DNA from 4 places in the Dorea sp. AF24-7LB genome. Region 2 is predicted to be linked to each of the others. Evidence: predicted binding sites of a transcription regulator. Region 2 holds the regulator's gene; each other region holds the start of a gene.
The links. The regulator Rex, encoded in region 2, represses fermentation and respiration genes when NADH is low (regulators of the CRP and FNR family bind a similar motif). The targets are predictions, from matches to a motif close to ATTGTTAANTANTTAACAAT.

Region 1 (8,069 bases), on a different contig from region 2:
CTATATTCTGATTAAATGAAAAATACTGGATCTGCGGATAATGCATGTATGTGGTTTCTCGACCAAATACACCGCTTGATACGGCCAGACTCTTCTTATCACAGGCAAATGCATCCGTAACATAGCCGCCCGCAAGCATCACCAATACAACCAGCCATCCACAGACACACGCCAGATTAATCCACAGAAAATGGGATCCTATGATTTCTTTCGCAAACCGATCTGCCACAAATAATGCAACTGCCCAGATCACTGCCGGGATTGCCTTAAGAAAGATAACCGACTTCTTCTGTCTCTGCAGCGGAAGTTTCATTGCTTCTGCAAATTCCGGCAGAAGTTTCTGCATTTTTTCAATCACGTCTGCATGACTCTGATACAAAAGGAAAAAGGCGTCCTTTTCTTCATCGTCATCTCCCATTCCGACATTGATAAGTTCCACCCGGTATCTCTTAAAAATCCTTGCAATCCATGTCTGTCTCACCGTTACACCATGAATCCGCTTTACCGGAATTACATAGCTTACTTTCTTTAAAAGTCCGTAAGAAATATAGATCTTATCACTTTTTCGTGTAACCTGATACTGATAATACTTAATAAAATCCTTCACCGTATCCCAGACTGCTGTTGCGCCGATAAAAAATGCTACCGCCCAACCTGATATTATTTCCAGAATATTTTGTCCTGAAATTCCTTCCTGTATGCCAGAAAGCAATTTTGATACGGAGCCTCCGATTCCTCCAACTGCAAGCAAAACAGCAAATAAATTAATCGCAAACACTCCATGCCAGATCATATCATTTACATTTGCTGTCACCGTTGTCTCTGTGATGTTTTTACCGTTTTCCTCATCTGTTATCCCGGCAGTTTCTTTGTACGCGCCACTTTCTGTCTGATGATTCGCATCCTGCGCATAAACTTCTGCCCCGGAACGGTTACCTTCCGACTCCATAATCGCAAAAACCGTCTGACGGAACCACTCTGCTTTTTCTTTTTTCAGCACTAGTTTTACGTCTGTATCATCTGCCGTTGAGAAACTGTCTGTATCCAGTTTCACAGTGCATGTGCCAAGCATCATTTCCAGAATATTCTGTGAGAGATTGACATTGGAAATATGCTTGATGCCGATCGTCTGCACCTTGCGGTTCCATGTATTTTTCTCAATCACGATTGCCTGCCCCTGGATAGAAATATAAGTTTTCGCCCAACGGCGGAGCTGCCAGAATAAAGCAATCAGGAACAATACAAGAAACAGACTGGCTCCCGCAAACTCATCTGCCAGATATTCTTTCAGATTATCCATATGCTTTACAATTTCTTTCAGGTCATCCAGTGCCGATCCTGCAAGTACAATCACGATTCCTATAAATATAGTTCCAAATCGTTCAATCACAATGGAGATATGGTTTCTAAATTTCGTTTCTGTCGTTTCCATGTTTTTCCTCCGCTGCGATCTGATTGATCCGCTTCTGTAAATTCTCTGCGATCTGTTCCGCTTTTTCATCTTCCAGAAGATTGATCTCTACATCTCCACCTGCTGTTGTCACAACTACATTTGCCACGCCGAAAGCTCTGGCAACCGGGCCTCTCTCCACCTGCAGTTTATGTAACCGTTCCATCGGAACAATATTGCGCTCTATGAAAAGATACCCTTCGACCGTATCTATACATTCTTCATCTATGTGATAACCATATCTCCGGTATCGGAAATACGGGCTGATCACACAGTTCAGAATGATCAGAACAACGAGCACCAAGGATATTATCTCGCCAATCCGGATATCTTTTGGACTGAGCCAGAATGCATTTACGCAGATGATCGCTGCCAGCAGAATAACACTTAAGATCACGGTCGACACATACATGCACCCCAGCGCACGTTTACTGAGCCGTTCGTATTTCATCTTCTCTTCTCTCATTGATTTTCTCCTTGTAACTAGTCGTTTCTATTCTAGCACAAATAAACCATCATTACAAAAAAAGAAGATACTGTTCTGCACTGATATACAGCACACCACGGTATCTTCTCCTTTATAATCTTCTTTTTTAATGAATGGAAACATTTAGTCCATACTCTTCCATAATACCTTTCAACTTCTGCATGTATTCTTCACTCGGCGGAGTCGCCTCAGCCACCGGTTTATCACTGATGCGAAGATATTTCATTACTCCAAGATTATGGTACGGCAATAATTGAATCATTGTAACTGCATCTCCTAATTCTTTACAAAATTCTGCATTGCATGCAGGCCTCTCGATACATGCAGCAAATCAATTTTATCTTCAATTTCCCGGGCAAATGCAATCTCATCATCCAATGACGGTGAACCTTCTACCATATCACTTGCATTGATTCGATATTCAATTGCCATTGTATTTCCTATTTTTTTCGAATTGCTGCTAAAAGTTCTTTTGTAAATCTTGATGCATTTTCTATCCGCACTATATTCATCTGTTCTTTTGTTAAATCTGTAGGATCCAGCTCTACCGCAACATTCTTTCCTTTATCACGCTTTTCAAAAGATCCTGCATAAAAATTAATTGCAAACAACTCTATCCCGATTTTTGCCTGATACATATGTGCAAGATCTGTCAGTGACATCATCTCATTAACCACCGTTTCTTCAGACATTCGCAGTAAATGTGTAACTAAAGGCGGAATATTTCTATTTACACATCCGCACCCAATATTAATACAGGCAACTCCCCCTTTTACAATATCTCTTACCCATTCCATTAATTCGCGATTTACATGTCCGTCTCCCGTCGCAAAACTAGGCCAGACCGGAGTAAAAGATACTCTGTTTTTTAACTTCATTGGTCCGATCTGAATCGGTTGCAATACATGTTCATACATTGTGTGATTCATTTTTTTGCTCCTTTCGTATAAAGTCTGTTTTTAGTATAGAAAGTGCGCAAAAAACCAACAATATTCATATCTGACAAATTCTTAACACATTTTTGCAAAATATTACAGCTCTACTATTTAAATACAAAACCCGGAAAATTCTTGAATGAAATAAAATAAGAGACAGGAAATATTATGCACCTTTGAGGAATCACCCACTACATATTTCCTGCCTCTTTTTTTTATTATTCTAAAGCATCTCTAAAATAGCTTCTTTTGACTGTGCGCCTACGGTTCTGGCTGCCACTTCTCCATTCTTGAATACAAACAGCATCGGAATGGAAAATACTTTGTACTGTCTTGCAATCTCTGGGTTCTCATCCACATCAATCTTGCACACTTTGATATCTGTTTTTTCCTCTGCAATCTCTTCTATGATCGGTCCCACCATCTGGCACGGTCCACACCAGGTTGCCCAGAAATCAACCAGTACCGGTTCTTTTGCCTGTAATACTTCCTGTTCAAAAGTATCATTTGTCACATGAATCACTGCCATATCTATCGTCCTTTCTTTTATTCTTCTTAAAGTTAGTTTTTCTGTTTTTCAGTTATTATTATACTATATTTTGAAAATATTTTTGTAACATTTGTTACATATTTTTAACTTTTAATGGCTCTTTCCTTTTCCTCCGCATCATCTTTATGCTTTGCTGATCCGATCAATCGCATCCAGTTCTTCTTTTGTAAATGATATATTTTGCAATGCTGCAATATTATCCAGGATCTGTTCCGGTCTGGATGCTCCGATCAATACGGAACATACGTCTCCATCTTTTAAAATCCACGCAAGCGCCATTTGCGCCAGTGACTGTCCACGAAGCTTTGCGATTTCATTCAACGCTGTTGTTTTCTTTACCAGTTCCGCTGTAATATCGGATTTGTGTAAAAATCGCGGATCTCTCGCTGCGCGGCTGTCTTCTGGAATTCCATGCAAGTATTTATCTGTCAGACACCCCTGCGCCAGTGGACTGAACGCAATAATTCCAACACCGTTTTCCCTGCAACAGTCTTTTACACCATCCTCTTCAATCGTCCGGTCATAAATTGAATAGCGGCGCTGATTTACGATAAACGGACAATGTCTTTCACGCAGCAACTCTACCGCCCGTTTTGTATATTCTTCGTTATAATTTGATACGCCTGCATACAGTGCTTTTCCACTGCGCACAATATCGGTAAGAGCATCCATCGTCTCTTCCAGTGGTGTATTCGGATCCATTCTGTGATGATAAAATACATCTACATAATCCAATCCTAACCGCTTCAGACTCTGATCGAGACTTGCCATCAGATATTTTCTGCTGCCGCCGTCCCCATAAGGACCATCCCACATATCATATCCTGCTTTCGTTGCAATGACCAGCTCGTCCCGGTATGGCATAAAATCGTCTTTTAAAATCCTTCCAAGACTCTTCTCGGCACTTCCATACACCGGGCCATAATTATTTGCCACATCAAACTGTGTAATTCCATTGTCAAATGCGGTTCTGCACATTGCTTTCATATTATCATAGTTATCTTTTGAGCCGAAATTATGCCACAATCCGAGTGACACAGCCGGGAACTTAAGTCCGCTTCTCCCAACACGGTTATATGTCATCTTCTCATAGCGGTCTGCTGCCGCTGTATAAATATCTGCTATATCTGCCATTCTTCTGTCCTTCCTTTCAACTGTCTGATTTGCATATTGTTTTCTCTGATTGTGTAACACTGTTCCTTTTTACTCAATCCAGAATACTCTTCCTTCTTTTCTGTCGGCTGCCTGCGGCAGTTCTCCATCCGCATATCCGACAGCACAGTGGGCAATTCCTTCCCATTCGCCTTCGATTCCTAATTTCTTCAATAACTGCTTGTATTCCGGCATCTCAAATTCTTCTTTTGCACGGTGGATCCAGATGCTTCCAAGTCCCAGTGTATGTGCGGCAAGCATCATATTTCCCATAACAAGGCTTCCATCATAAACACAAGTGGATCTCTCCTTATTTGCTAACACTAGCAAAATCGCCGGTGCACCGTAAAATGGATCAAAGCCTTCATCCCAGCCACCAATCTTGCGGTTGATCTCTGATAACTCATCGCGAAGTTCTTTATTTGTCACAGCGATTGTAATAGTTGCCTGCTGTCCCCTGCCATTTGCTGCATACAGACCTGCTTCAATGATCTGCTCCAGATCCTGCTTTGCCGGCATGTCCGGTTTGAATTTGCGGATACTGCGGCGTTCTTCCATTGCTTTTATTATTTCATTCATATTCATGACCTCCAATCAATCTTTCAAACTACTGTCTATTATATATGCTTTTATTTGATTTGGAATACTTAATGGAAGCAAAGTTTTTTATTACCTAAAAAATAACGGCACTGTATAATGATTCATCACTACACAATGCCGTTATCCTGTTCCGTTAAAATGGACCTGGCGGGAGTTGAACCCGCGTCCGAAAGCCCATCCATCAGAGCATCTCCCATCACAGTCATTATTCTGACATTCCCTCCGCGAATCACCTAATGACAGGTTATCCGTTTTAGTAGCTTCATAAGTTCTTCCATCTCCGCAAAGCTTTGGAAACGAAGTGCTCCGCCTGTTTGAAGCCGGTTACCGGAACAGCGGATGATTCCGGGCCGACTGCCGCCTAATTAGGCTGCGTACGCTAAATTTTCGTCTGCGTTTATATTTAGTTGGAACTTTTAACGTAGTGTCCCGCTACGGATGGCTTCTCCAACTTCCAGACCCCCGTCGAAACCAGTACAAGCCCTTGCGTATAGACTACTGGTGTGCAGACGTCTTTCGTCTGGATATCATTATAGGGAGATGCCGCTGAAAAGTCAAGGGGTGCTCATTAAACTTGTAGTTTAAAATATCATCACTTCCTGCAATCCCCAGCAGTCACCGATTCCTTCAACTTCTACATATACTTCTCCAGGTACTCCCGCACCATCCGAAACTCATCTTCATAAATACAGTTCGGCAGGCTTCCGTCCTGCACACCCTTCAGGCATTCTTCATAGTCCATCCATTTTACCGATTCAACTTCTGACTCCTGTAATTTAAGATCCGCGATATCTACCGGCTTTGTATAGACATACACACTGCTGAATTCTTTATCGCGAAACATCCGACCATGGAACTCTGCTTCGAATGCCGCGTTATGAACACCGACATAATGAAGATCTTCTGCAGTAACAGCAAGACCTAGTTCTTCACCTATTTCGCGGATTGCAGATTCCAAAAGCCCTGCGCCCGCTTCCACATGCCCTGCGGAAGATATATCATAGCAGCCCGGATTGGAATCTTTGCAGGCACTTCGTTTTTGGAGCAACACATCATAATCTCTGCCATGTTCTGTCTCTTTTTCACGGACAATCCACATATGGACCGTTGCATGCGGACTTCCTTCTCTATGCACCACACCGCGCTCTTTTGTTATGCCGGTTTTATTTCCATTTTCATCCAGTACATCGAAAAGCTCCATAGGCTTTCCATTCAATGCTGCTGCAACTAGCTTGTCTCCGCCATCATAGGTCAATTTCAAAGAGAAAAATTCTTTCTGTTCATCCAACAGACGGAAGAAGATCTTATCTCCCTCCCAGATATTCAGATGCCATACTTCTTCGATATCCACCCATTCCAGTTCGCCTTCATCGCATGGAATCGGTTCTCCTTCAAATCCATCTGCAGTAAATAAAGACATATATTCTGTCACACCGCCACCGGATACAAAGGTCACGATTCCGCGGTACTGATAAGATGTCAGCGTATAGCCGGTCTCTTCTTTTACTTCGCGAAGAAGACACTCTTCCGGACTTTCATCCACTTCAAAATGTCCTCCGACTCCGATCCATTTATCTTTATTTACATCATTTTTCTTCACCGTTCTGTGAAGCATCAGATATTTTCCGTCTTTTTCTATATAACATAGTGTACTTAATCCTGTCATTTTCGTCCTCTCCTCTTGAGTGTCCGTTTTATCTTATGGTATGATACCAATGTTCCGTTATTATGATAATGAATTTTCAGGAGAAATGCAATGAATCGAACGATTGAATATAAAATAACAGAAGAGCAAAACGGACTCCGCGTGGAGCAGTTTTTACGCCGCAAAGGTTATTCCGGTCAGAATCTTGCCGAGATCAAGCGTATGCCCAAAAGCGTACTTGTAAACGGAAAACATTATTATATGCGCCAGACATTAAAAACCGGTGATGATCTCGTTATCAAGATCTGCGAAACTGCCTGTTCGGAAAAGATCCCACCGGTTTATCATCCACTTGATATTGTCTATGAAGATGAAGATATCGTTGTTATAAATAAAGCCGCCGGTATGCCGATCCATCCGTCTTTGAATCATTACACCGAATCGATGGCAAATGCGCTTGCATGGTACTATCAGGAACAGGGAAAACCTTTTATTTTCCGTTGCTGCAACCGCTTAGACCGGGATACTTCCGGGCTGACAGTTGTCGCCAAGCATCTGGTGAGCGGAAGCATTTTATCCACTATGGTAAAGGAGCGGCGTATCCACCGGGAATACCTCGCTATTTGCAAAGGTTCTGTCACACCGTCCGAAGGCACGATCAATGCGCCTCTTGGCCGCAAGCCCGGAACAATCATTGAACGGACGGTAGATTTTGAAAATGGAGAAAAAGCGATCACACACTACCATGTCATGGATGAAAAAAACGGGCACAGCCTTGTCTCCCTCCGTCTGGAGACAGGCCGCACCCATCAGATCCGGATCCACATGCGCTACCTTGGTTTTCCACTCATTGGCGATTATCTGTATAATCCCGACATGGAACATATTACAAGACAGGCTCTTCATTCTCACAAATTGTCTTTTACACATCCGATCACCGGTGAGACAATGGAATTTACCGCACCGCTTCCTGATGATATGGCACAGATACTTCAGTAAACTCCTGTGCCATTTATAACTTTATATCTTCTCAATCTTGTCTCGGAGTTTTAACATCCGGGCGTCCAGTTTTGCAATATCCTCTGCATATTTCTTTAATTCTGCTGCCACTTCATCGCTGCCGTCCAGCTGCTTCTTATAAAACAACTGATAATCCAACACAGACCAGTAATCCATCGCAACTGTCCGAAACTGCACTTCTACTTTCTGCTTCTGAGAACCTTTTGCAAAATAAATCGGGATTTCCAACG
Region 2 (8,069 bases):
CAAGAAAGACTTCTGTTGGCGAAGAACACCGGGCCGAAAAATCCATTCAGGAACACCGGGCGATTCTGGAAGCAATCAAACAGAAAGACGCAGACAAGGCAGAAGAACTTGCGAATCAGCATATCAAAAATGTAATGCAGAACCTGCATCTGGAAGAATAATAATCAGATAGAATATAGAAAATAACGTAGAAAGGGAGAAGAACATGGCTAAGATTAAAATGACAGTACCAATTGTGGAAATGGACGGAGACGAGATGACAAGAATCCTTTGGAAGATGATTAAGGAAAATCTTTTGGAACCTTTCATAGAGTTAAATACTGAATATTATGATCTCGGACTGGAACACAGAAACGAGACAGATGATCAGGTGACGATTGATTCGGCAAATGCGACGAAAAAATACAAAGTCGCTGTAAAATGTGCAACAATTACACCGAATGCCGCCCGCGTAAAAGAATATAACTTAAAAGAAATGTGGAAGAGCCCGAATGGAACAATCCGTGCTATCTTAGATGGAACGGTATTCCGTGCACCGATCGTTGTAAAGGGCATTGAACCTTGTGTAAAAAACTGGAAGAAGCCGATCACCATCGCAAGACATGCATATGGAGATGTGTATAAAGGTTCTGAGATGAAGATTCCGGGAGCAGGAAAGGTAGAGCTTGTTTATACTGCAGAAGATGGCAGTGAGACAAGAGAACTCGTACATAATTTTGACAGTGCCGGAGTTGTACAAGGAATGCATAATATCAATCATTCGATTGAGAGCTTTGCAAGAAGCTGTTTCAATTATGCACTGGATACAAAACAGGATCTCTGGTTTGCTACGAAAGATACAATTTCCAAAAAATATGACCATACATTCAAAGATATTTTCCAGGATATCTACGATGCAGATTATAAAGACAAATTTGAAGAAGCAGGAATCACTTATTTCTACACACTGATCGACGATGCGGTTGCCCGTGTTATGAAATCCGAGGGTGGTTATATCTGGGCATGCAAGAATTATGACGGAGATGTTATGAGTGACATGGTATCATCTGCATTTGGTTCACTTGCAATGATGACATCTGTGCTTGTGTCTCCGGAAGGATATTATGAGTACGAGGCAGCACACGGAACCGTACAGCGCCACTATTACAAACATCTGAAAGGTGAAGAGACATCCACAAACTCTGTGGCAACAATTTTTGCATGGACAGGAGCACTACGTAAACGTGGTGAGATGGATGGAAACAAAGAGCTGATGGCATTTGCAGACAAGCTGGAAAAAGCAACGATTGATACAATTGAAAGCGGCAAAATGACAAAAGACCTGGCACTTATTACAACACTTGAGAATCCGACTGTGCTGAACAGCGAAGACTTTATTAAAGCAATTGCAGAAAAATTAAAAGAGGACTAAACTTTACATAGATTTTACGGAAAACAGATATACTTCAAACAGAACTATGGTATTTTTGTAAAAGGCAAAAAAGTAAAAGGAGTACTGTTATGAAGAATATATATTGTAATCGGGAATTATCGTGGTTAAAGTTTAATGAACGTGTATTAGAAGAGGCAGAGAGTAAAGACGTTCCATTATGTGAACGTCTTACCTTTGCCTCTATTTTTCAGACAAATCTGGATGAATTTTTTATGGTCAGAGTCGGATCGCTGCAGGATCAGATGTTATTGCACAAAGAAATCCGTGACAACAAAACAAAGAAGACAGCCAAAGAACAGATCGAGGCAATTCTGGAAGAAGTAAAGCGGCTTGGCAAAAGACACGGGAAAGCTTTCGAAAATCTTTTGCAGGAACTGGAAGCGTATGGCGTACGTTTTGTAGATTTCCGGCATATCGACGAGGGAGCCAGTCAGAGACTGGAACGATATTTTAAGACAGAGATTGCCCCTCTCATTTCGCCTACGATCATCAGCAAGAGACAGCCGTTCCCATTTCTTAGGAACAAAGATATATATATTGTTGCAGTACTGGAAACGAAGAGTAAAAAAGAGCGTCTCGGTATCATTCCGTGCTCAAACAATGTGTTTAAACGTCTGATCGAACTGCCGGATCATCCGGGCACTTTTATGCTGTCAGAAGAATTTATCCTGCATTATGTGCCGGAAGTATTTAAAGGATACCGTATCAAGGCAAAATCTGTGATCCGTATTACAAGAAATGCGGATATCGATGCGGATGCATTGTATGATGAAGATCTGGATTATCGTGATTTTATGGCAGATCTTATCAAAAAGCGTAAAAAACTGACTCCGGTTCGCATAGAATTTTCAAGAGAAATGAATAAAAATGTTGTTGCAACATTGTGTAAATATCTGGAAATGGACAAGACGCATGTGTTTTTGTCGGATGCACCGCTGGATCTCTCATTTGTATTTGAAATCCAGGACCGTCTGAGAAAAAATCCGGAACTGTTTTATGAGAAAAAGGTGCCGCAGAAATCACCGATGTTTCAGGATGGTGAGAGTATTCTTACGCAGATACGCAGGGAAGATAAGTTACTTTCCTATCCATATGAGTCTATCCGCCCATTTCTTCATATGTTAAATGAGGCGGCAGAAGATCCGGATGTTATTTCAATAAAAATGACTCTGTACCGCCTTGCAAAGCAGAGCAAAGTCGTGGAAGCACTGGTAGAGGCGGCAGAGAATGGAAAAGAGGTTATTGTTCTTGTAGAGCTGCGTGCAAGATTTGATGAAGAAAATAATATTGAATGGTCCAGAAGACTGGAAGATGCCGGATGTCAGGTAATCTATGGGCTGGATGGATATAAAGTGCATTCCAAGCTGTGTTTGATTACAAGAAAAAATGATAATCATGTGGAATATTTTACACAGATCGGAACGGGAAATTATAATGAGAAAACATCCAGACTGTATACAGATTTATCCCTGATGACATCAGATCCTGCAATTGGTCTGGAAGCATCCAATGTATTCCAGGCACTTCTGAAAGGTGAAGTTGTTGAACAGTCAGAGAAACTTCTTGTTGCACCAAAATGCCTGCAGAACCGTGTGCTGGAAATGATTGATGAGGAAATTGAACACGCCAGACATGAAGAACCGGCATATGTCGGTGTGAAATTAAATTCGCTGACAGATAAGAAAATCATTGATAAACTGGCGGAAGCGTCAAAAGCAGGTGTAAAAATTGATCTTGTAATACGTGGAATCTGTTGTCTGCTGCCGGGAATTCCGGAAAAGACAGAAAATATCCGTGTGATCAGTATCGTAGGACGTTTTCTGGAACATTCCCGTATTTATATTTTCGGAACAGAAGAGCGCAGTAAAGTTTATATCGCATCGGCGGATTTTATGACAAGAAATACGGTACGCCGCGTGGAGGTAGCTGCGCCGGTGGAGGATGTAAGGTTGAAGGAATGTCTGCTTAAAGATTTCCGGATTATGTTAAATGACAATGTCCAGGCGCGGAAAATGAACCCGGATGGAAATTATACAAGAATAAGGAATGACAAAGAGCCACTTTCTGCCCAGGAATATTTTTATGAGGAGGCTTATAAAAAAGCCGGAAAAAAAGAGCAGCCACAGGTGAAAACGGAAACGGCAGAATCATAATGAGATGGACAATCGAATAAAGATGAAGTGATGATTCGGTATGATTATATAATTGGAATTGCACCGTTAAGTAAAAAAGGCTTTAACTTCTCGCAGTCAAAGCCTTTTTGTATTATTTATCTTATGCGATAAGAACAGTAGTTTTGACTAAGATAATTTAGTCTTCAGCAAGAATTTCCCAGTTTTTATAAAGAGTTTCCAACTCTTCCGCAATCTGTACTTTCTCTTTGGCGAGTTCCTGGCATTTGACAGAGTTTGTGAAAATCTCTTCTTGTACCATAAGTTCATCAATTTCCCGGTCGCGGTCTTCGAGTACGCTGATGCGTTCTTCCGTCTTTTTTAATTCATTCTGGCGTTTGCGTTCCTTAGCCTGCAGTTCTTTTTGTTCCTGCCAGCTTAATTTGGAAGCGGAGACTTCACCGGAATCGGTGGAAGAATCAGAAGTCATATCGATATTTTCTGTATATGCAGCTGTGAGTTCTTCCTTTTTCTCCAGGTAATAATCGTAATTTCCAATGTAATTGACAAACGTATGATGCGTAAGATCCAGGATTCTTGTGGCAGTCTGATTGATGAAATAACGGTCATGCGAAACATAGAGCAGTGTTCCGGTATAATTATTCAGCGCTTTTTCCAGAATTTCTTTTGAGGTAATGTCTAAATGGTTGGTCGGCTCATCGAGGATCAGGAAGTTTGCTTCAGAGAGCATAAGCTTTGCAAGAGAAACACGTCCTCTTTCACCACCGCTTAAATCGGAAATCCGTTTAAAGACATCGTCTCCGGTAAATAAGAATGCTGCAAGCATGTTCCGGATCTGCGTATTTGTAAGAGTCGGGTAATCATCCGAAATCTCTTCAAAGATTGTCTTTTCCATATGGAGCACATGGTGTTCCTGATCGTAGTAGCCAATCTGGACATTCGTACCAAGGGTGAAAGTTCCGTTGTCTGCAGGGAGAACCTGATTTAAAATCTTAAGCAGAGTCGTCTTGCCGGTTCCATTATCGCCGATGATCGCAACGTGTTCGCCACGCTTGATCTCAAAACTGATATCTGAAAATAACGTCTGTGGTGGAAAGGCTTTACTTAAATGTTCTACCGTCAGTACATCATTACCGCTGATGGTTGCAGGTTCAAGCTTTAACTGAAAGTCTTTGTTTGTTTCTATCGGTTTTTCTACCGGCTTGATCTTCTCAAGCATTTTCTCACGGCTTTCCGCCCGTTTGATTGATTTCTCGCGGTTGAAAGAGCGGAGCTTTTCAATAACAGCTTCCTGATGCTTGATCTCTTGCTGTTGGTTGAGATATTCTTTGATACGCGCTTCGCGGATCTGCTGTTTTTTCTGAGAGTAATCAGTATAATTACCAGAATAAGTCATCAGTTCACCGTTTTCTATTTCGATGACTTTCGTTACAATCCGGTTCAGAAAATAACGGTCGTGTGAGACGATCAGTACTGCACCCGGATAATTTAATATGTAAGTTTCCAGCCACGTGATTGAATTCAGATCCAGGTGGTTGGTCGGCTCGTCCAGAAGCAGAATATCCGGTTTAGTAAGCAGAAGTTTGCCGAGAGAAACACGGGTTTTCTGTCCTCCGGAGAGCGTATTCACCGGTTTGGTAAATTCTTCTTCCTGAAAACCTAGTCCCTTTAAGACGCCAGTCAGTTCGCTTTCATAAGCATATCCATTTTCGCGTTCAAATGCTGCGGTCAGCCGGTTGTAGGAGTCCATGTGGTCTTCCAGAGAGTCTCCACTTAAGTCCTTCATCTCCAGTTCCAGCTGACGGATCTTCTGTTCCATGGCAATGATATCTGCTTTTGCCGTGCGCACTTCTTCGTAGATCGAACGATCTGTATTCATGTCCTGATGCTGGGCGAGATATCCCATAGTCTTTCCTTTGGTCAGGATGACGGAACCACCATCTGACGGCAGTTCTCCGGCAATTATCTTGAAAATAGTAGATTTGCCGGCTCCGTTCGGGCCTACAAGGGCAGCTTTCTCATGATCTTCTATATGAAAAGAACCATCTTTCACAATGATTTCTTCACCAAATGTTTTGTTAATTCCATGACAGGCAAGTATCATAAAAAATTCCTCCTTATCTGTTCACATACGTTCTTATTATAACGAAAACGTAATAAAAAAACTACTAAAAAATTGACTTTATTCATACAATTTTATATAATAACAGTTAGAATACATATGGGAAGGTGAAAAAATTGGATAATCGAGGAATATCACAGGCAGTCATCCGACGTTTGCCGCGATATTATAGATATTTAGGAGAACTCCTTGAAAATGGGGTAGAACGTATTTCTTCTAACGATCTGAGCAAAAGGATGAAGGTTACTGCGTCTCAGATTCGTCAGGATCTTAACAATTTCGGAGGATTCGGACAGCAGGGATACGGCTATAATGTCAAATATCTATATACAGAGATCGGCAAAATCCTGGGACTGGAAGAAGATCATAAGATCATAATCATTGGTGCAGGTAATTTGGGACAGGCACTTGCAAATTATGCAGCGTTTGAAAAACGTGGATTTATCCTGACCGGAATTTTTGATGTAAATCCGCGTCTGGAGGGAGTTGCGATTCGTGGAGTGCCGATCCGCATGATGGACGAGTTGAAGTCCTTTGTCCAGAAGAATGATGTAGAGATTGCTGTACTTACAATTCCAAAAGAGAAGGCAATCGAAGTTGCGAATATGCTTGTGGAGAACGGCGTGCGCGCGATTTGGAACTTTGCACATACAGACCTCAATCTGCCGGATAATATCATTGTTGAGAATGTGCATTTGTCAGAGAGTCTGATGCAGTTATCTTATAACATCAGTCGTTATAATGAAGACCAGCGCAAAAAAGGAAAGAACTAGTAAAAGCAGACGTATAGAAACAGGCATGTGTATACAGGCTTGTTTTTATACGTCCTTTTTATATGATACCTGAGCAGAAAAGCCTGCATTCATGTGAGCTTGTCAGTAAGCGGATGTAAGGTTTTGTGACTCCGCAGGTGTCATAGGTACGATTATATTAGGGAGATGAGTATATGAGGTTTTTACCGGATGGAGACAGTATGAAGGCGGCAGATAAGGATACGATAGAGAATCTCGGTATCCCATCACTGGAACTGATGGAACGTGCGGCGAGGAGTTGTATTGATTCCATGAAAAAGGAAAAGCTGGATTTTACAGATGTTCTGATTGTCTGTGGATCGGGAAATAATGGCGGAGATGGTTTTGCTGTCGCGAGACTTTTAAAAGAAGAAGGATGTGCGGTTACTGTTTTTATGGCGGGGAATCCGGCACATTTAAGTGCGGAATGCCGATATCAGTGGAAGCTTTTTGAAAGCATTGGAGGATCGATCCGCGACCACTACCCGGATGGCACATACAGCCTGATCATTGATGCTATATTCGGTGTTGGTCTGAGTCGGGAAGTAACCGGGCATTACCGGGAAGTTATTGAGTGGATGAATGAAGCGTCCGGAACAAAAGTTGCAGTGGATATTCCATCGGGAATCAATGCCGGAAATGGTTGTGTGCTTGGTATTGCATTCCGCGCAGATTATACAGTGACGTTTCAGGTTGAGAAGATCGGACTTATCTTTTATCCTGGAAAAGAATATGCAGGTAAAGTCACAGTGACAGATATCGGAATATCACTCCGGACGATGGAGAAGAACAAGAACATTGCATATCTGCCGGACAGAGAGGAATATATCAGAATGCTGCCGGACAGACCGGAAGATTCCAATAAGGGTACTTATGGAAGGCTGCTTGTGATCGCCGGAAGTAAAGGGATGAGCGGAGCTGCATTTCTTAATGCAATGGCAGCTTATCGGATGGGAGCCGGACTGGTGCAGATTTATACGGAGGAATCGAACCGGATCATTTTACAGGCACTCCTGCCGGAAGCAATCATCACAACCTATACAGAATTTGACAAGGAAGAAGTGAAACGGCTTTTAAGTCACGCAGATGCGGTATGCATTGGTTCCGGACTTAGTAGATCCAAGACTGCAAAGAAGATTTTAAAAACCGTATTGTCCAATGTGGAAGTAGCATGTGTGATCGATGCAGATGGACTGAATCTGCTTGCGGAGCATTTGAAATATACAGAATATCTTACAGAAGGAAGGTTTATCCTGACTCCGCATATGAAAGAGATGTCCAGACTGACCGGACTTTCTGTTCCTGAAATCAGAGCTAACAGACAGCAGGTGCTGGAATCTCTGACGAAAGAATGGAACGTTACCTGTGTCCTGAAAGATTCAAGAACGTTGATTGGAGAAGCCGGAAAACGGACCTGTGTCAATACAAGTGGCTGTCAGGCGCTGGCAAAAGGCGGTTCCGGAGATGTGCTTTGCGGTGTGATCGCCGGACTTCTGGCACAAGGAATCAGTACATTCGAGGCGGCAACTCTCGGAACTTATATACATGGATTAAGTGGTGAAACAGCTGCGAGAAAGAAAAACAGTTACAGT
Region 3 (8,069 bases), 120 kb from region 2:
AACTGGATTCAGCTTTATGAATTATAATGCACATGAGATGCTTGGAACAATCCGCTATGCAGAGCGTATCTATTATGATAAGAAGAGAGACTGGAATAAGATTGTAGAACGTGGCATGAAACGGGACTTTTCATGGAAGAATTCTGCAAAACAGTATGAAGACTTATATGAAAGTATGTAGAAGTTTGCAGGAACATAGATCATGAAACATTCACAGGTATCATAGTGAATGAGTTCTAACCACACTATTATATAATAATGTATTAAAAAGAGAAAACATCCTTTCTGTTCATATGAATAAATATGAATGAGAAGGATGTTTTTCTTGCATTTTATGCAAATTTGTTTTATCGTATATAATAAAGCCTTTATAGGAATAATTGTATATTTACATAGAAGGAAAAGGAGATTATATGAAGATTAAAGACATTTTAAAAGAAAAGACACCACACATATCTTTTGAAGTATTTCCACCGAAGACAGATGCCGGATTTGCAAGTGTATTATCTGCTACGGATCAGATTGGTGCATTAAAACCATCTTACATGAGTGTAACTTATGGAGCAGGTGGAGGAACCAGCAAGAATACGGTAAATATTGCATCACATATCAAGGACGACTTGGGACTTACCAGTCTGGCGCATCTGACATGCGTTTCTTCTACAAAAGAACATGTAGCACGCGTAATTGACGAGTTGAAGAAGAATAATATTGAAAATGTTCTGGCACTCCGTGGGGATATTCCGAAGGAATCTGAATTTCCACTTCCGAATCATTACAGATATGCATATGAGCTGGTTGAAGAGATCAAAAGCAAGGGTGATTTCTGCATCGGAGCTGCATGCTATCCGGAAGGTCATGTGGAAGCAGAACATAAGAAAGATGACATTTATAATCTGAAGAAAAAAGTAGACTGCGGTGTGGATTTTCTTACAACACAGATGTTTTTTGATAATACAATTTTCTACAATTTCTTATATAGAATCCGTGAAATCGGAATTACGGTTCCGGTTGTGCCGGGAATTATGCCGGTAACAAAAGGCAACCAGATGAAGAGAATCAGTGAGATGTCCGGAACAGTGCTGCCACAGAGATTCCGTGATGTACTGGATCGCTTCGGTGAAGATCCGAAAGCAATGCAGCAGGCCGGTATTGCATATGCAACCGATCAGATTATTGATCTGTTTGCAAATGGAATCAATCATGTGCATGTATATTCTATGAATAATCCGGCAGTAGCAACAGCAATCATGCACAATTTATCTGATATCGTAAAAAACGGATAGGTGTGATAGTGAATGGATAACAGAACCAAAGAAGCAATCCGCTATCTTGGATATGGAAGACAGGAAGCGGATGAACAGACGTTTGGATTGGTGGCAGATGCGTTCAGAGAACTGGATGAAACTGCGAAACCGAGAAGCATATATCGTACATTTGAACTTCAGTGGAAGCAGACAGATACGATCCGGATAGAGATGATGGAAATACATAGCAGGAATCTTTCAAAGAATCTGAAAGGCTGCCGTCAGGTCGTTCTGCTGTGCGGGACACTGGGGATTGAAGTGGACTATCTCATTAAGAGATATTCTTATACGGAAATGGCAAAAGCTGTTGTAATGCAGGCGTGTGCAGCAGCACTGTTAGAAGAGTATTTGGATGAGAGGCAGGAAGAGATACGCACAGAGATGGAAAAACAGGACTTGTATCTGCGCCCGCGATTCAGCCCGGGATACGGTGATTTTTCCATTCTTCACCAGAGAGAGATTTTAACATTGATGGAGGCATCGAAGAAGATTGGTCTGACGATGACAGAAAGCAGTATGCTCACACCGACAAAATCAGTAACCGCTTTGATCGGTCTTAGTACGACGCAGGAGAACTGTCATCAAAAAGGTTGCGAGGTCTGTGGAAAGAAGGACTGCATTTATCGCAGAGAATCATAGAAAATCAAAGATAAAGGAGCAAGAATATGCTATTAGACAGGCTGGGGAAAGAGCTTTTGTTTTTTGATGGAGGAACAGGAACTCTTTTGCAGGAAAATGGATTAAAACCGGGAGAACTTCCGGAAACATGGAGCATTGAGCATCCAGATATAATGGTTCAGATTCATAAAAAATATTATGAATCTGGAAGCGATATTGTACTGAGTAATACATTTGGCGCAAATGCATTGAAGTTTCACGATTCGCAGTATTCGCTGGAAGCGATTGTGAATGCTTCTGTTGCAAATTTAAAGAAAGCGGCAGAAGAAGGTGTTACGGATGGAAGAGAAGTGTATGCAGCACTTGATATCGGACCGACCGGTAAATTATTAAAACCAATGGGAGATCTGGACTTTGAGGATGCCTATAATGCATTTAAAGAAGTTACCATTTATGGAGAAAAAGCCGGTGCAGACCTGATCCACATTGAGACAATGAGCGATACTTATGAGGTGAAAGCGGCAATACTGGCTGCAAAAGAGAATACATCACTACCTGTATTTGCAACGATGATCTTTGATGAAAAAGGAAAACTTCTCACAGGTGGAGATGTTCCGTCTGTAGTTGCGATGCTGGAAGGGCTTCGCGTAGATGCACTCGGTATTAACTGTGGTATGGGACCGGAACAGATGATGCCGATCCTTGATGAGATTTTAAAATATACTTCCGTTCCGGTCATTGTCAAGCCTAACGCCGGACTTCCGAAACAGAAGGACGGAGAAGTTTATTATGATGTAGATCCGGAAGAATTTTCCGAATATATGATAAAGATTGTTGAGAAAGGCGCTGCTGTGATCGGAGGCTGTTGCGGTACAACACCGGAGCATATCCGTCAGATGATTGCAAGCGTGAAAGCATCCGATGCATGGAGCAGAAGAAAACTGCCGGAAGTTTGTGAGAGAACGATCGTATCTTCCTACGGAAAAGCAGCATTTTTAGGTGAGAAGCCGCTGATCATCGGAGAGCGTATCAATCCAACCGGTAAAAAAAAGTTTAAACAGGCGCTCAAAGATCACGACATGGATTATATTCTGCGTGAAGCGATTTCCCAGCAGGATCATGGAGCACATATCCTGGATGTCAATGTCGGACTTCCGGATATTGATGAAGTAGAGATGATGCGTGAAGTTGTCATGAACCTGCAGAGTATTACAAGCCTGCCACTTCAAATCGATACAGTTGACCAGCAGGCAATGGAAGCCGCTATGCGTATTTATAACGGAAAACCGATGGTAAACTCCGTGAATGGAAAGCAGGAGTCCATGGATCAGGTATTCCCACTAATCAAAAAGTATGGCGGAGCAGTAGTAGCGCTGACAATTGATGAAGACGGGATTCCACAGACAGTTGAAAAACGTGTGGAGATTGCCGGAAAGATCATTACAGAAGCAGCAAAATATGGCATCCCGAAGAAAGATATTGTTATCGATGTTCTTACAATGACGATCAGTTCAGAACCGGAAGGCGCCCGGATCACATTGGAATCTCTGAGAAAAGTCAGGGAGATATATGGAGTCTGTACGGTGCTTGGAGTATCGAATATTTCATTCGGACTTCCATACCGCCCGGCAGTCAATTCCAATTTCTACACAATGGCAATGCAGAACGGTCTGAGTGCAGGAATTATCAATCCTCTGTCAGAAGATATGATGCGTTCATACTATTCTTATTGTGCATTGATGAACTATGATGAGAACTGTGAAGAATATATCAGACAATACGGAAGCGTAAAGGCAGACAAACCTGTTGCCAAAGATACGCAGATTACGCTCAAGAGTGCAATTGAAAAAGGCTTAAAAGAAGAAGCGCATCATGCAGCCTATGAGCTTGTAAAGACGATGGCACCGCTTGATATTATCAATGAGGAGATGATTCCGGCTTTAGACGGAGTTGGAAAAGGATTTGAAAAAGGTACGGTATTCCTTCCGCAGCTCTTGATGAGTGCAGATGCCGCTAAGATTGCATTTGCGGTATTGAAGGATGAACTGGCAAAGAGCGGCACAGAAGAAAAGGAAAAAGACAAGATCATTCTTGCAACTGTAAAAGGAGATATTCACGATATAGGCAAGAATATCGTGAAAGTACTTCTTGAAAATTACAGCTTTGATGTTCTGGATCTTGGAAAAGATGTACCGCCGGAATTGATTGTTGAGACAGCAGTAAAAGAAGATATTAAACTGGTTGGATTAAGTGCGCTTATGACGACAACTGTAGTCAGCATGGAAGAAACGATCAGACAACTCAACAAAGAAAAGCCGGATTGTAAAGTTATGGTAGGCGGTGCAGTCCTAAATCAGGATTATGCAGACCAGATCCATGCAGATTTCTATGGAAAAGATGCAATGCAATCCGTATACTATGCACAGAAAGTATTCGGACGGGAATAGACAGATAAGAAGATTCATAACAATAGAGCAAACATAAAACAAGTCACAGCTAGGAGGAAGAAACATGGCATTAATATTACCTGAAAAATATGACCCTCATCTTTCGGTAAGAGAGACGCAGGAAGCAATCAAGTACATTCGCGACACATTTCAGAAAGAATTTGGAAAAGAGATGAATCTGGAAAGAATTTCAGCGCCTCTTTTCGTTACGAAGAAGAGCGGACTGAATGACAATTTGAATGGTGTGGAGCGTCCGGTACAGTTTGATATTGCAGGGATTAAAGGAGAAGAAGTAGAAGTTGTACAGTCTCTTGCAAAATGGAAACGTATGGCCCTTCATGAATATGGCTTCAAACCAGGCGAAGGACTTTATACAAATATGAATGCGATCCGCCGCGATGAAGAACTGGATAATCTTCATTCCTGTTATGTTGACCAGTGGGACTGGGAGAAAGTAATTACAAAAGAAGAGCGTACAGTTGAGACATTAAAAGATACCGTGCGTACAATTTTCAAAGTGATCAAACATATGGAGCATGAAGTATGGTATAAGTATCCACAGGCAGTGAAACATCTGCCGGACGGAGTGACGTTTATCACTTCCCAGGAGCTGGAAGACCGTTATCCGGATAAGACACCAAAAGAACGAGAAAATCTGATTACGAAAGAATACGGTTGCGTATTTGTTATGCAGATCGGTGACAAGCTGGCAAGCGGGGAGCCGCATGATGGTCGTGCACCGGATTATGATGACTGGCAGTTAAATGGAGATATCCTATTCTGGTTTGAAAATCTGAACTGTGCACTGGAGATTTCCAGCATGGGTATTCGTGTAGATGAGAAATCTCTTGCAGAACAACTAAAAAAAGCCGGATGCGAGGAACGCAAAGAACTGCCGTATCATAAGATGCTTTTAAATGGAGAATTGCCGTATACGATCGGTGGAGGTATCGGTCAGTCAAGACTTTGTATGCTGCTTCTGGATCGTGCCCATGTCGGAGAGGTTCAGGCAAGTATCTGGCCGGAAGAAATGAAAAAGACATGCAAAGAGCATAATATCGTATTACTGTAAGTTGTATTTAATTCTGTACATGCGGGAATATTGACACTGTATTAACGATTTTTTATACTTAAAGGAGTTTATGAGAAATTCTATTAGGAAAGAGAATCAGGAGGATGTGTCAATATGATCAGAGGATTAGATACGACAGTCAAACGTTTGAGACGGAAAGTATTCGAAGAAGTTGCAAGACTTGGCTTCGAGGCAAATGATGAGACGCTTTGTGACGACATGGAAGCAATTCCATATGCTATGGTGAATGAAGAAAGCCCTGTTTACAGGGACAGCATTTACAGAGCCAGAGCAGTTGTCAGGGAGCGTCTTCGTCTTGCTATGGGATTGTCACTCCGTCCGGAGAACAAACCGGTTCATCTGACTGCCGGTGTGGAGGCGAGTAATATTTCGGACAAATACTATGAGCCGCCGCTTATGCAGGTCATACCGTCAGCGTGTGCAGCATGTGAGGAACGTGGATATGAAGTAAGCAATATGTGTAAGGGCTGTCTGGCACATCCGTGTATGGAAGTCTGTCCGAAGAGTGCGATTTCCATGGTAAATGGTAAATCTCACATTGACCAGGAAAAATGCATCAAGTGTGGAAAATGCAAATCCGCCTGTCCGTATGACGCAATCTCCTGTAAGGCAAGACCTTGCAAAATGGCATGTGGTGTAGGAGCAATCGAGTCAGATGCTATGGGAAGAGCTTACATTAACAATGATAAATGCGTATCCTGCGGAATGTGTATGGTAAACTGTCCGTTTGGTGCGATTTCTGATAAATCGCAGATTTTCCAGTTAGCGCATGCACTGAAAGATGGTGAAGAGATTGTTGCCGAGATTGCTCCGGCATATGCAGGACAGTTTGGAGATAATATCACGCCGAGAAATCTAAAAGCGGCACTCAAGGAACTTGGTTTCTCGGAATTTTATGAAGTTGCACTTGGGGCAGATATTGGTGCAGTTGCGGAGGCGCATCATTATGTGGAAAAAGTTGTGACAGGAGAACTGCCGTTCCTTCTTACATCTTGCTGTCCGTCATGGGCGATGCTTGCTAAGAAGTATTTTCCGGACCTCATTGATCAGGTATCACAGGAGTTAACGCCGATGGTTGCGACGGCTCGTACGATCAAGCAGAAGCATCCGAATGCCAAAGTGGTATTCATCGGACCGTGTGCGGCAAAGAAGCTGGAAGCGATGCGCCGGGATGTGCGAAGTGATGTGGATTTTGTTATTACATTTGAAGAACTGCAGGCAATGTTCGATGCTAAGAATATTGACCTGACACAGTATGAAGCAGAATCGTCTTTCCATGATGCGACCGGAGCAGGAAGAGGGTATGCAGTAGCAGGAGGCGTTGCAGAGGCAATCGAGAAATGTATCCATGAGTATTATCCGGATGTAGAAGTAAATATCGAACATGCGGAAGGACTGGCTGAGTGTAAGAAGATGCTCGCTCTTGCAAAAGCAGGACGCATGAACGGATGCCTGATCGAAGGAATGGGATGCCCAGGAGGATGCGTGGCAGGTGCAGGAACAAATATTCCGGTTCCGAAAGCGCAGAAGAATATCAAAGAATTTGTAAAAGCATCCACAAAAAAACTTCCGCCAAAAGAATTGGCAGAGATTGAATTAAAGTAAAAAAGAAGAAATGTGCAAAGATGCCTGTCGTTGACAAACGGCGGGTATCTTATTATAATTAGGAGATAGTGAGTTTGGAGGAGGAAATTATGCAAAAATACGGAGTAAATGAATTACGTAGAATGTTCCTTGAATTTTTTGAAAGTAAAGGACATCTGGCTATGAAAAGTTTTTCACTGGTGCCGCACAATGACAAGAGTCTGTTGCTTATCAATTCCGGTATGGCGCCGTTAAAACCATATTTTACAGGACAGGAGATTCCACCAAGAAAGAGAGTGACAACCTGTCAGAAGTGTATCCGTACAGGAGATATCGAGAATGTAGGAAAGACTGCAAGACACGGTACTTTCTTCGAGATGCTTGGTAACTTTTCGTTTGGAGATTATTTTAAACACGATGCAATTCACTGGACATGGGAGTTTTTGACAGAAGTTGTAGGTCTTGATCCGGATCGTCTGTATCCATCTGTTTATCTTGAGGACGATGAAGCGTGGAAGATCTGGAATGAAGAGATTGGGATTGCACCGGAGAGAATCTTCAAGTTTGGCAAGGAAGATAACTTCTGGGAGCATGGTTCAGGTCCTTGTGGTCCATGTTCAGAAGTATATTACGACCGCGGTGAGAAATATGGTTGCGGACGTCCGGATTGTACAGTAGGATGTGAATGTGATCGATACATGGAAATCTGGAATAACGTATTTACACAGTTTGACAATGACGGACACAACAACTACACAGAACTTGAACAGAAGAATATTGATACCGGTATGGGACTGGAGCGTCTTGCATGTATTGTGCAGGATGTAGATTCTATGTTTGATATCGATACAATGAAAGCACTGCGCGACCATGTATGCCGCATTACAGGTGTATCTTATGGAACAAGCGATGAGACAGATGTTTCTCTCCGTGTTATCACGGATCATATCCGTTCTGTCACGTTTATGATCTCCGACGGAATTATGCCGTCTAACAGTGGAAGAGGTTATGTGCTGCGGC
Region 4 (8,069 bases), on a different contig from region 2:
AAGCGCTGACCGGATTTTATTCTCTGTTTTTATAGTCAGATTTCCTTTGTCTCCCTTTACTTTAAGTTCCAGCGCTACTTTTCCCGGACCTCTTTTTGAAATATATATCTTGCGGATACTTCCGACATCTTTTCCGGTATTTTTACAAAGAATCGTTGACAATCTTGCTGCCGTTACGTCCACTGTCCACCGGTACCATGGAAGATTTTTCTCATAATCCCCATTTTTTCCACTGACTCTGACGGATTTCAGATAGCCGGTAGCTGCTGATGAAGTGCTTCCCCACGCTGCAGTTGTCGTCGTTCTTCCGGAAGATGTCGAATAATAGTATGTTGTTGCAATTTTCCCTTTATACTTTGCAGTTTCTCCGGCTGTCTGCCTGACCGCTTTCACAGCAGAATCCGCCTGCTTTGAATTGCCATATACCTGATAATCTGTACTGTCATTGACATGCGCCCGGTATTTCGGATAAGCATAGTTCTCCATCTGCCGGTAAGCATAGCTTCTCGCGCAGACAGCCTGCGCTTTTAATGCTTCCAGTTTATATGACACCGGCATCTCGCTCGGAACAACCGCACAGAGATAATCTTCTACCGTAAGTTCATTGATCAGTGCGATCTTCTTTCCGGCAGACTTAAGTTCCAGTGTCCCGCTGTAAGACGGCGTTCCATAACCTCTTCGTATGCTCTTAACCTGTACCGTACCTTTTCTTGCACGAATTTTTATTGTATGTTTTTTCAGTCGCCGATTTGAAGCTTTTATCGTCACAGTTTTTCCGGCAGGTACGGAAACTTTTTTCGCTCCTATTCTTAATATCAAGCCTTCTTTTCCCGAAACTTTCACTTCCGTATGAAACGCCCGGGTATATCCTGTTGTCATCAGGAGAACACGGATCTTTGGATTCTTTTTCGCTATTTTCGTATTATCCGTCTGTTTTTTTGACACATCTATTTCATATGTATTGTTGTATGTCTGTTTCTGCCTGTCACTTTCACGTACTTGTCTTCTCCTCGCTACTTCCGGCAGTTTTCCACTGAGTAACACAATAAAAAAAGCGGCAATGAGAATACAGCCACACAAACGAATACTCTTTTGATGTTTTCTATTTTTCTGACATTTCAACTGAATCCCTCCATATACATTCGTAACATTCGTAAAGCCACACGTTTCTTGTACTTTTCGCTGCATTAACAGCTCTTTTTTGTTCACATATGGATAAAAAGAAGATGCCGCATCGGATTATCGCTAATCGTTCTGCGGCATCTGCCTTATCTTCTGTATTCCCCAAAATGCCGGTTTCTGTATTTTGACTCCTAGCCATCCGCTAGGTGGGTGTCCGCATCTGCTTTTCTGCCTTCCCCTGCATAAATGAGGGCTTGACATATTACAGAGATAATAAGAGTCCCGTTTAAAGTATTGTAGGTTCAAAATAACAGAAGTTATCGAACATTTCAGGTTTCCAACTGAGATTATTATACTCCAATAATCTCTATTTTACAACTGTTTTCTTATAACTGTGGTCCGGCAGATACAAGTGCCTTACCATCTTCGTTACCTTCATATTTAGCAAAGTTCTTAACAAATCTTCCTGCGAGGTCTTTTGCCTTTGTCTCCCACTCTGTTGCATCGACATAAGTATCTCTTGGATCAAGGATTCCTGTATCAACGCCCGGGAGCTCTGTCGGAACTTCGAAGTTGAAGTATGGAATTGTCTTTGTCGGTGCATTCTTAATATCTCCGCTTAAGATTGCATCAATGATTCCACGAGTATCTTTGATAGAGATACGTTTTCCTGTTCCATTCCATCCTGTATTAACAAGATATGCTTTTGCTCCGTTAGCTTTCATCTTTTTAACTAATTCGTGAGCATATTTTGTCGGATGTAACTCCAGGAATGCCTGTCCGAAACAAGCTGAGAATGTCGGTGTAGGCTCTGTGATTCCACGCTCTGTTCCTGCAAGTTTTGCTGTAAATCCTGACAGGAAGTAATATTCTGTCTGCTCCGGAGTTAATACAGATACCGGAGGAAGTACTCCAAATGCATCTGCTGACAGGAAGATTACATTCTTAGCTGCCGGTGCTGCTGATATCGGACGTACGATCTTCTCAATGTGATCGATTGGATAAGATACACGCGTATTCTCTGTCACGCTCTTATCTGCGAAATCAATCTTACCATCTTTGTCCAGTGTAACATTTTCAAGAAGTGCGTTACGTTTGATTGCATTATAAATATCCGGCTCAGACTCTTTATCCAGGTTGATAACTTTTGCGTAACATCCACCTTCAAAGTTAAATACTCCATTATCATCCCATCCGTGCTCGTCATCACCGATCAGAAGTCTCTTCGGATCAGTAGAAAGCGTTGTCTTACCTGTTCCGGAAAGTCCGAAGAAGATTGCTGTATTCTCTCCGTTCATATCTGTATTTGCTGAGCAGTGCATAGATGCAATACCTTTTAATGGCAGATAGTAGTTCATCATAGAGAACATACCTTTCTTCATCTCTCCACCATACCATGTATTGATGATTACCTGCTCACGGCTTGTGATGTTGAATACTACTGCTGTCTCAGAATTCAGTCCTAATTCTTTGTAGTTCTCAACTTTTGCTTTTGACGCATTGTAAACAACGAAGTCCGGCTCAAAATCCTTCAGTTCTTCTTCTGTTGGTTTGATAAACATATTTGTTACAAAGTGTGCCTGCCATGCAACTTCTACGATAAAGCGGATTGCCATACGTGTATCTTTGTTTGCACCGCAGAATGCATCTACAACATAAAGTTTCTTGTCGGAAAGTTCTTTCTGTGCAATCTCTTTTACAGCTTTCCATGTCTCTTCTGATGCCGGGTGGTTATCATTTTTATACTCATCAGAGGTCCACCATACCGTATCTTTGGAATTTTCATCCATTACGATATATTTATCTTTTGGCGAACGACCGGTATAGATACCTGTCATTACATTCACTGCTCCGAGTTCGCTCTCCTGTCCTTTTTCATAACCTTCAAGTTCAGGTTTTGTTTCTTCTTCAAATAACATCTCATAAGAAGGATTATAAACAATCTCTGTAGTTCCTGTAATTCCATACTTGCTTAAATCGATTTTTGCCATTTTACATTAACCTCTTTTCTTCATTATTTACATTGTCCTGTCTGTGCACGACAACATTTGCTCCTATTATCTCATTTATTCCAAAAAAAGTCAAGACTTTAACAATCTTTTTTCGAAAGTTTTAGACATTTTTTATGCATTTATCTTCCTTTTTTCGTTAAATCCTTGTCTATGGTATTTAAAAAATGCAAGATTGCATACGCAATCTTGCATTTCCTTATGCTTTAAAATATTTATTATTGATTTTTTTAATCATTACAGCGTAAATCACAAGCGCAACGATCGTAATGGTCATGAAAACATAAAATACCGTCTTCGCTTCTCCGATATAAGTGTTATACAGATCGGAAGCACCATATAAAGTTGCTGCAATACCAAGTATTAAAAGTGGCGGCAATGCCTCCTTACAGTATCCATCCAGATCTTTGCACTTTTTAATATTCACGTTTTTCGGAAGTAAGATCGTCCGGTTGATCTCATGTTTGAATCTCAGCATGTAACATCCATACAGGCAATACAATCCGAGTCCCAGACCTATTACTCCAAATACACCTTCCATTCTTCGTTATCCTCCGTATCTTCTGTATTTCTCTTCTTTTGACTAACGGTTCAGAATCTGTTTTACAGTCTCTTCCATCTGATCTACATCACATTCGATATTATGCAGGACATTTGCATCCAGAATGTCTTTGATTGCCTGCGGCATATCGACCTGTGAAAGCTCCTGCAATTTCGGAAGCAGTGCAAATTCATCTTCTTCTGCATATTTTGCATCAATTGCTGTCATAACGCTCTTCACGAATTTGTACGGGCTTGCTGTGGACGCGATCAGATATTTCTTGCCTGTCTTTTCTGACTGTTCATACCGGCTGCATACATAAGATGCAACTGCTGTATGTGTATCCATCACATAACCGGTCTTATCATAGACATCATGGATCTGCTCTGCCGTCTCGTCCTCTGTGGCATATCCTGCAGCAAAATCAGACAGTTTTGCTTTCATATCTTCCGAAACCGTATACGTTCCATCTTTTTTCAAAGCTTCCATCAGTTCTTTTGTCTTATCGCTGTCCTCGCCTGCAATTACATAGATCAGACGCTCCAGATTGCTGGAAATCAGGATATCCATAGATGGCGATGTTGTCAGCACAAATTCACGGTTCTTATCATAAGTTCCTGTCTGGAAGAAATCAAACAATACTTTATTTTCATTCGATGCACAGATCAGTTTACCAATCGGCACACCCATCTGTTTTGCATAGTAAGCTGCAAGAATATTTCCAAAATTACCTGTCGGAACGACAACTTGTAATTCTTCTCCGTTCGCAAGTTCTTCATTTTCCAGAAGTTTTGCATATGCATATACATAATAAACAACCTGCGGAACCAGGCGTCCGATATTAATAGAGTTGGCTGATGAAAACTGATATCCCTTGCCGGCAAGTTCTTCTGCAAGTTCTTTGTTTTCAAACATTGCTTTGACACCGCTCTGCGCATTGTCAAAATTGCCGTGGATCGCAACAACATCTACATTGCTTCCCTTCTGCGTTACCATCTGAAGTTCCTGTACTTTACTGACACCGTTCTTCGGATAGAACACGATGATCTGTGTCCCTTCCACATCTGCAAATCCTGCCATTGCAGCTTTTCCGGTATCTCCGGATGTCGCTGTCAGGATCACGATCTTATTCTTTACGTGATTCTTCTTCGCAGAAGTCGTAAGGAGATGTGGCAGAATGGAAAGTGCCATATCTTTAAATGCGATGGTTGCACCGTGGAATAACTCCAGATAGTAAGTATCCGATACCTTTACCAAAGATGCAATCTCTTCCGTATCAAACTTGCTGTCATATGCTTTCTCAATGCACCCTTTCAGTTCTCCCTCTGTAAAATCGGCCAGAAACAGCTTCATTACTTCATAAGCAATCTCCTGATAGCTCATACTTTTTAACTGCTCCATAGAAACATCCAGTTTTGGAATCTCTTCAGGTACAAATAAACCGCCATCCGGAGCAAGCCCTTTTAAAATTGCTTCAGATGCAGTTACCTTTAACTCGGAATTCCGGGTACTTTTGTAATGTAGACTCATATTTCCACCTTTCCTTTGGTCTTTCTTGCTATTATTTCTTCTTGCTGTTTGTATATTTTACAAGACCGCCTGCCGCAATCAGTTTCTGCATGAATTCCGGGAATGGCTGTCCCTGGAATTCTGTTCCTTTTGTACGGTTGTAAATCTTACCACTGTCGAAATCTACTTCCACTTCATCGCCTGCTTCGATTCCTCTTGCAGCTTCCGGACATTCGATGATCGGCAGTCCGATATTAATAGAATTACGGTAAAAAATTCTTGCAAATGTCTCTGCAATCACACAGCTTACTCCTGCAGTCTTAAGACAAAGCGGTGCATGCTCTCTGGATGAGCCACATCCGAAGTTCTTATTTGCCACGATCAGATCTCCCGGTTTTACTTTATTCACAAAGTCCGGATCAATGTCTGCCATTGCATGACTTGCCAGCTCCTGCGCGTCAAATGAATTCAGGTATCTTGCCGGAATGATTACATCTGTGTCTACGTTGTCTCCATATTTAAATACATGTCCTAATGCCTTCATTATCTGTCACCCACTTTCTCCGGATTTGCAATACATCCTGCGATCGCACTTGCTGCTGCTACTTCCGGCGATGCAAGATAAATCAAGGAATCTACATGCCCCATTCTTCCTACAAAATTACGGTTTGTTGTAGATACACACTTCTCTCCTGCTGCCATAACGCCCATATGTCCGCCCATACACGGTCCACAGCTTGGTGTGTTCACGGCACAGCCCGCATCTACGAAAATATCAAGAAGTCCTTCTTTGATACACTGTTTGTAGATTTTCTGTGTTGCCGGAATTACCATTACACGCACATCTTCATGTACTTTATGTCCTTTTAAAATAGCTGCTGCCTTACGCATGTCTTCCATACGTCCATTTGTACAGGATCCGATTACAACCTGATCGATCTTGATCGGTTCCATTGCTTCAATCTCATCGATTGTCTTAGCATTACCCGGAAGGTGTGGGAATGCAACGGTCGGACGTACTTCGGAAAGATTGATCTCAATCACTTCGTCATACTCTGCATCCTCATCCGCTTCATAGACCTGATATGCTTTCTTCGTATGCTCATTAAGATAAGCTTTTGTCTGATCATCTACCGGGAAGATTCCGTTCTTTGCGCCTGCTTCAATCGCCATATTCGCCATTGTAAAACGATCATCCATGGAAAGAGCTGCAATTCCTTCACCTGTGAATTCCATAGATTTGTAAAGTGCTCCGTCCACACCGATCTTACCAATGATATGAATAATAATATCTTTACCGCTCACATAAGGTCCCGGCTGTCCTTTCAGGACAAATTTTAATGCACTTGGCACTTTGAACCAGAGTTCTCCGGTTGCCATACCTGTTGCAATATCCGTTGTTCCGACACCGGTAGAAAATGCACCCAGTGCTCCATATGTACAGGTATGTGAATCTGCACCGATAATACATTCACCTGCTGCTACAACACCTGCTTCCGGAAGAATCGCATGCTCTACACCGGATTTTCCCTGTTCAAAATACCAGGAAAGTCCTTGATCTTTTGCAAATTCGCGGATTGATTTTGAATTCTCTGCGGATTTAATATCTTTATTCGGCGTAAAATGATCCGGTACAAGTACTACCTTATCTTTGTCAAATACCTTCTCTGCCATCTGTCTGAAAATCGGCAGTGCCATTGGCCCGGTAATATCATTTGCCATAACTACGTCTAACTTTGCTTCTATCAACTGTCCTGCCACAACATGATCAAGACCTGCATGGGCAGCTAATATTTTCTGCGTCATTGTCATTCCCATCACGACAACCTCCTATTCTTCTACTTAGTCTTACGAGCTATTCTACCACAGGTAAATATTACAGTGCAAGAAAGAATACATAAGACCGTAAGAAGTATCAAATCTTGTTCGTCTCCGGTTTTTACAATCTCTTTCTTCTTCACTGACGGTTTTTCTGCCTTTTTCTCTACTTTCACAATCTCAGGTTTCTTCTTTTCTGCCGGTTTTTCCGGTTTCTCCGGTTTTTCTGGTTTCTCTGGTTTTTCCGATTCTTCCACAGTCACGATTTCCGTATCATCCACATCTTCCGCATTATCGGCACGGACGATTACTTCATTTTCAATCTCTTTTCCGATCAGTTTCTCATCCAGAATTTCCACCTGATAAGTCACTGTGTATTTGTCACCGGAATGAATACTTTCCAGAAAATGTTTTGTTTCAATTGTATATGTGTTCTCTTTTACAGAAATAACCGCGTCAGATACAACGCTTTGATCTTTGTCATACAGAATAATAGAATCCGGAAGAAGTCTCACTCCTTCCGTTAGAATCCGGTCTGTGATCGTAACACCTGAGGCAACCGCCTTCTCAATCTGCTGCGTCACATCAACCGTATATGTAATCCTGTCACCAACTTTATATTTTTTATCTTCCCGGTCAGCGCTCTTTTCCACTTTAAGTTCCGGCTTTTCAATCCATTGCACCGCAAGACTGGTTGGAATATTATCCGCACTTACCAGTTCTCCGACTCCCAGGTGCTGTCCGCCTGCTCCGGTATTAATCACCAGACTTCTCCAATTCTGTCTGTTTTTCCCATAAATGTTGCCTGTTTTCCACGTCTGGGCATTCCATTTTCCCACCGGACACTTCAAATAAAAACGATCGCCGCCGTAAACCGTCACATTTCCTGTCTTTTTTGTCCCTTTTGTTTCATTTACCAGTATTACATCCGCAGGCAGTTTCAGGACAATTGAATTATCTTCATCGCCCTTGCAGGTGATAGTTTTTGTCTTTTGCACTTTTTCATTTTTATCATAAACAGCCGTCAATGTCTTCTCTGAAAAAGCAATATCCGGATCCGGTATTTTCGG

Region 1: a site for Rex is predicted at 2,936-2,955, ahead of DWY31_RS02870 (oxidoreductase). Genes of this name have one in related genera too.
Region 3: a site for Rex is predicted at 5,474-5,493, ahead of DWY31_RS00705 (4Fe-4S dicluster domain-containing protein). Genes of this name have one in related genera too.
Region 4: a site for Rex is predicted at 3,200-3,219, ahead of pckA (phosphoenolpyruvate carboxykinase (ATP)). Genes of this name have one in related genera too.

What each region holds. Positions count from the first base shown of each region.
Region 1 is NZ_QUFR01000002.1:87,856-95,924, forward strand. It holds gene DWY31_RS02860 (PH domain-containing protein) at 1-1,432, opposite strand, end outside; gene DWY31_RS02865 (PH domain-containing protein) at 1,407-1,916, opposite strand; gene DWY31_RS13875 (hypothetical protein) at 2,044-2,199, opposite strand; gene DWY31_RS14100 (hypothetical protein) at 2,214-2,369, opposite strand; gene DWY31_RS02870 (oxidoreductase) at 2,378-2,866, opposite strand; gene trxA (thioredoxin) at 3,096-3,401, opposite strand; gene DWY31_RS02880 (aldo/keto reductase) at 3,546-4,556, opposite strand; gene DWY31_RS02885 (nitroreductase) at 4,626-5,153, opposite strand; RNA gene ssrA (transfer-messenger RNA) at 5,311-5,658, opposite strand; gene DWY31_RS02895 (NUDIX domain-containing protein) at 5,809-6,840, opposite strand; gene DWY31_RS02900 (RluA family pseudouridine synthase) at 6,931-7,818, shown strand; gene DWY31_RS02905 (GTP pyrophosphokinase) at 7,840-8,069, opposite strand, start outside.
Region 2 is NZ_QUFR01000001.1:265,345-273,413, forward strand. It holds gene DWY31_RS01300 (GntR family transcriptional regulator) at 1-161, shown strand, start outside; gene DWY31_RS01305 (NADP-dependent isocitrate dehydrogenase) at 206-1,411, shown strand; gene ppk1 (polyphosphate kinase 1) at 1,501-3,585, shown strand; gene abc-f (ribosomal protection-like ABC-F family protein) at 3,743-5,668, opposite strand; gene DWY31_RS01320 (redox-sensing transcriptional repressor Rex) at 5,803-6,459, shown strand; gene DWY31_RS01325 (NAD(P)H-hydrate dehydratase) at 6,633-8,069, shown strand, end outside.
Region 3 is NZ_QUFR01000001.1:143,123-151,191, forward strand. It holds gene glgA (glycogen synthase GlgA) at 1-181, shown strand, start outside; gene metF (methylenetetrahydrofolate reductase [NAD(P)H]) at 414-1,286, shown strand; gene DWY31_RS00690 (vitamin B12 dependent-methionine synthase activation domain-containing protein) at 1,299-1,946, shown strand; gene DWY31_RS00695 (homocysteine S-methyltransferase family protein) at 1,973-4,372, shown strand; gene asnA (aspartate--ammonia ligase) at 4,437-5,444, shown strand; gene DWY31_RS00705 (4Fe-4S dicluster domain-containing protein) at 5,559-7,070, shown strand; gene alaS (alanine--tRNA ligase) at 7,160-8,069, shown strand, end outside.
Region 4 is NZ_QUFR01000008.1:18,932-27,000, forward strand. It holds gene DWY31_RS09085 (SpoIID/LytB domain-containing protein) at 1-1,122, opposite strand, end outside; RNA gene ssrS (6S RNA) at 1,278-1,461, opposite strand; gene pckA (phosphoenolpyruvate carboxykinase (ATP)) at 1,509-3,113, opposite strand; gene DWY31_RS09100 (hypothetical protein) at 3,331-3,672, opposite strand; gene thrC (threonine synthase) at 3,715-5,202, opposite strand; gene DWY31_RS09110 (3-isopropylmalate dehydratase small subunit) at 5,234-5,725, opposite strand; gene leuC (3-isopropylmalate dehydratase large subunit) at 5,725-6,999, opposite strand; gene DWY31_RS09120 (isopeptide-forming domain-containing fimbrial protein) at 7,020-8,069, opposite strand, start outside.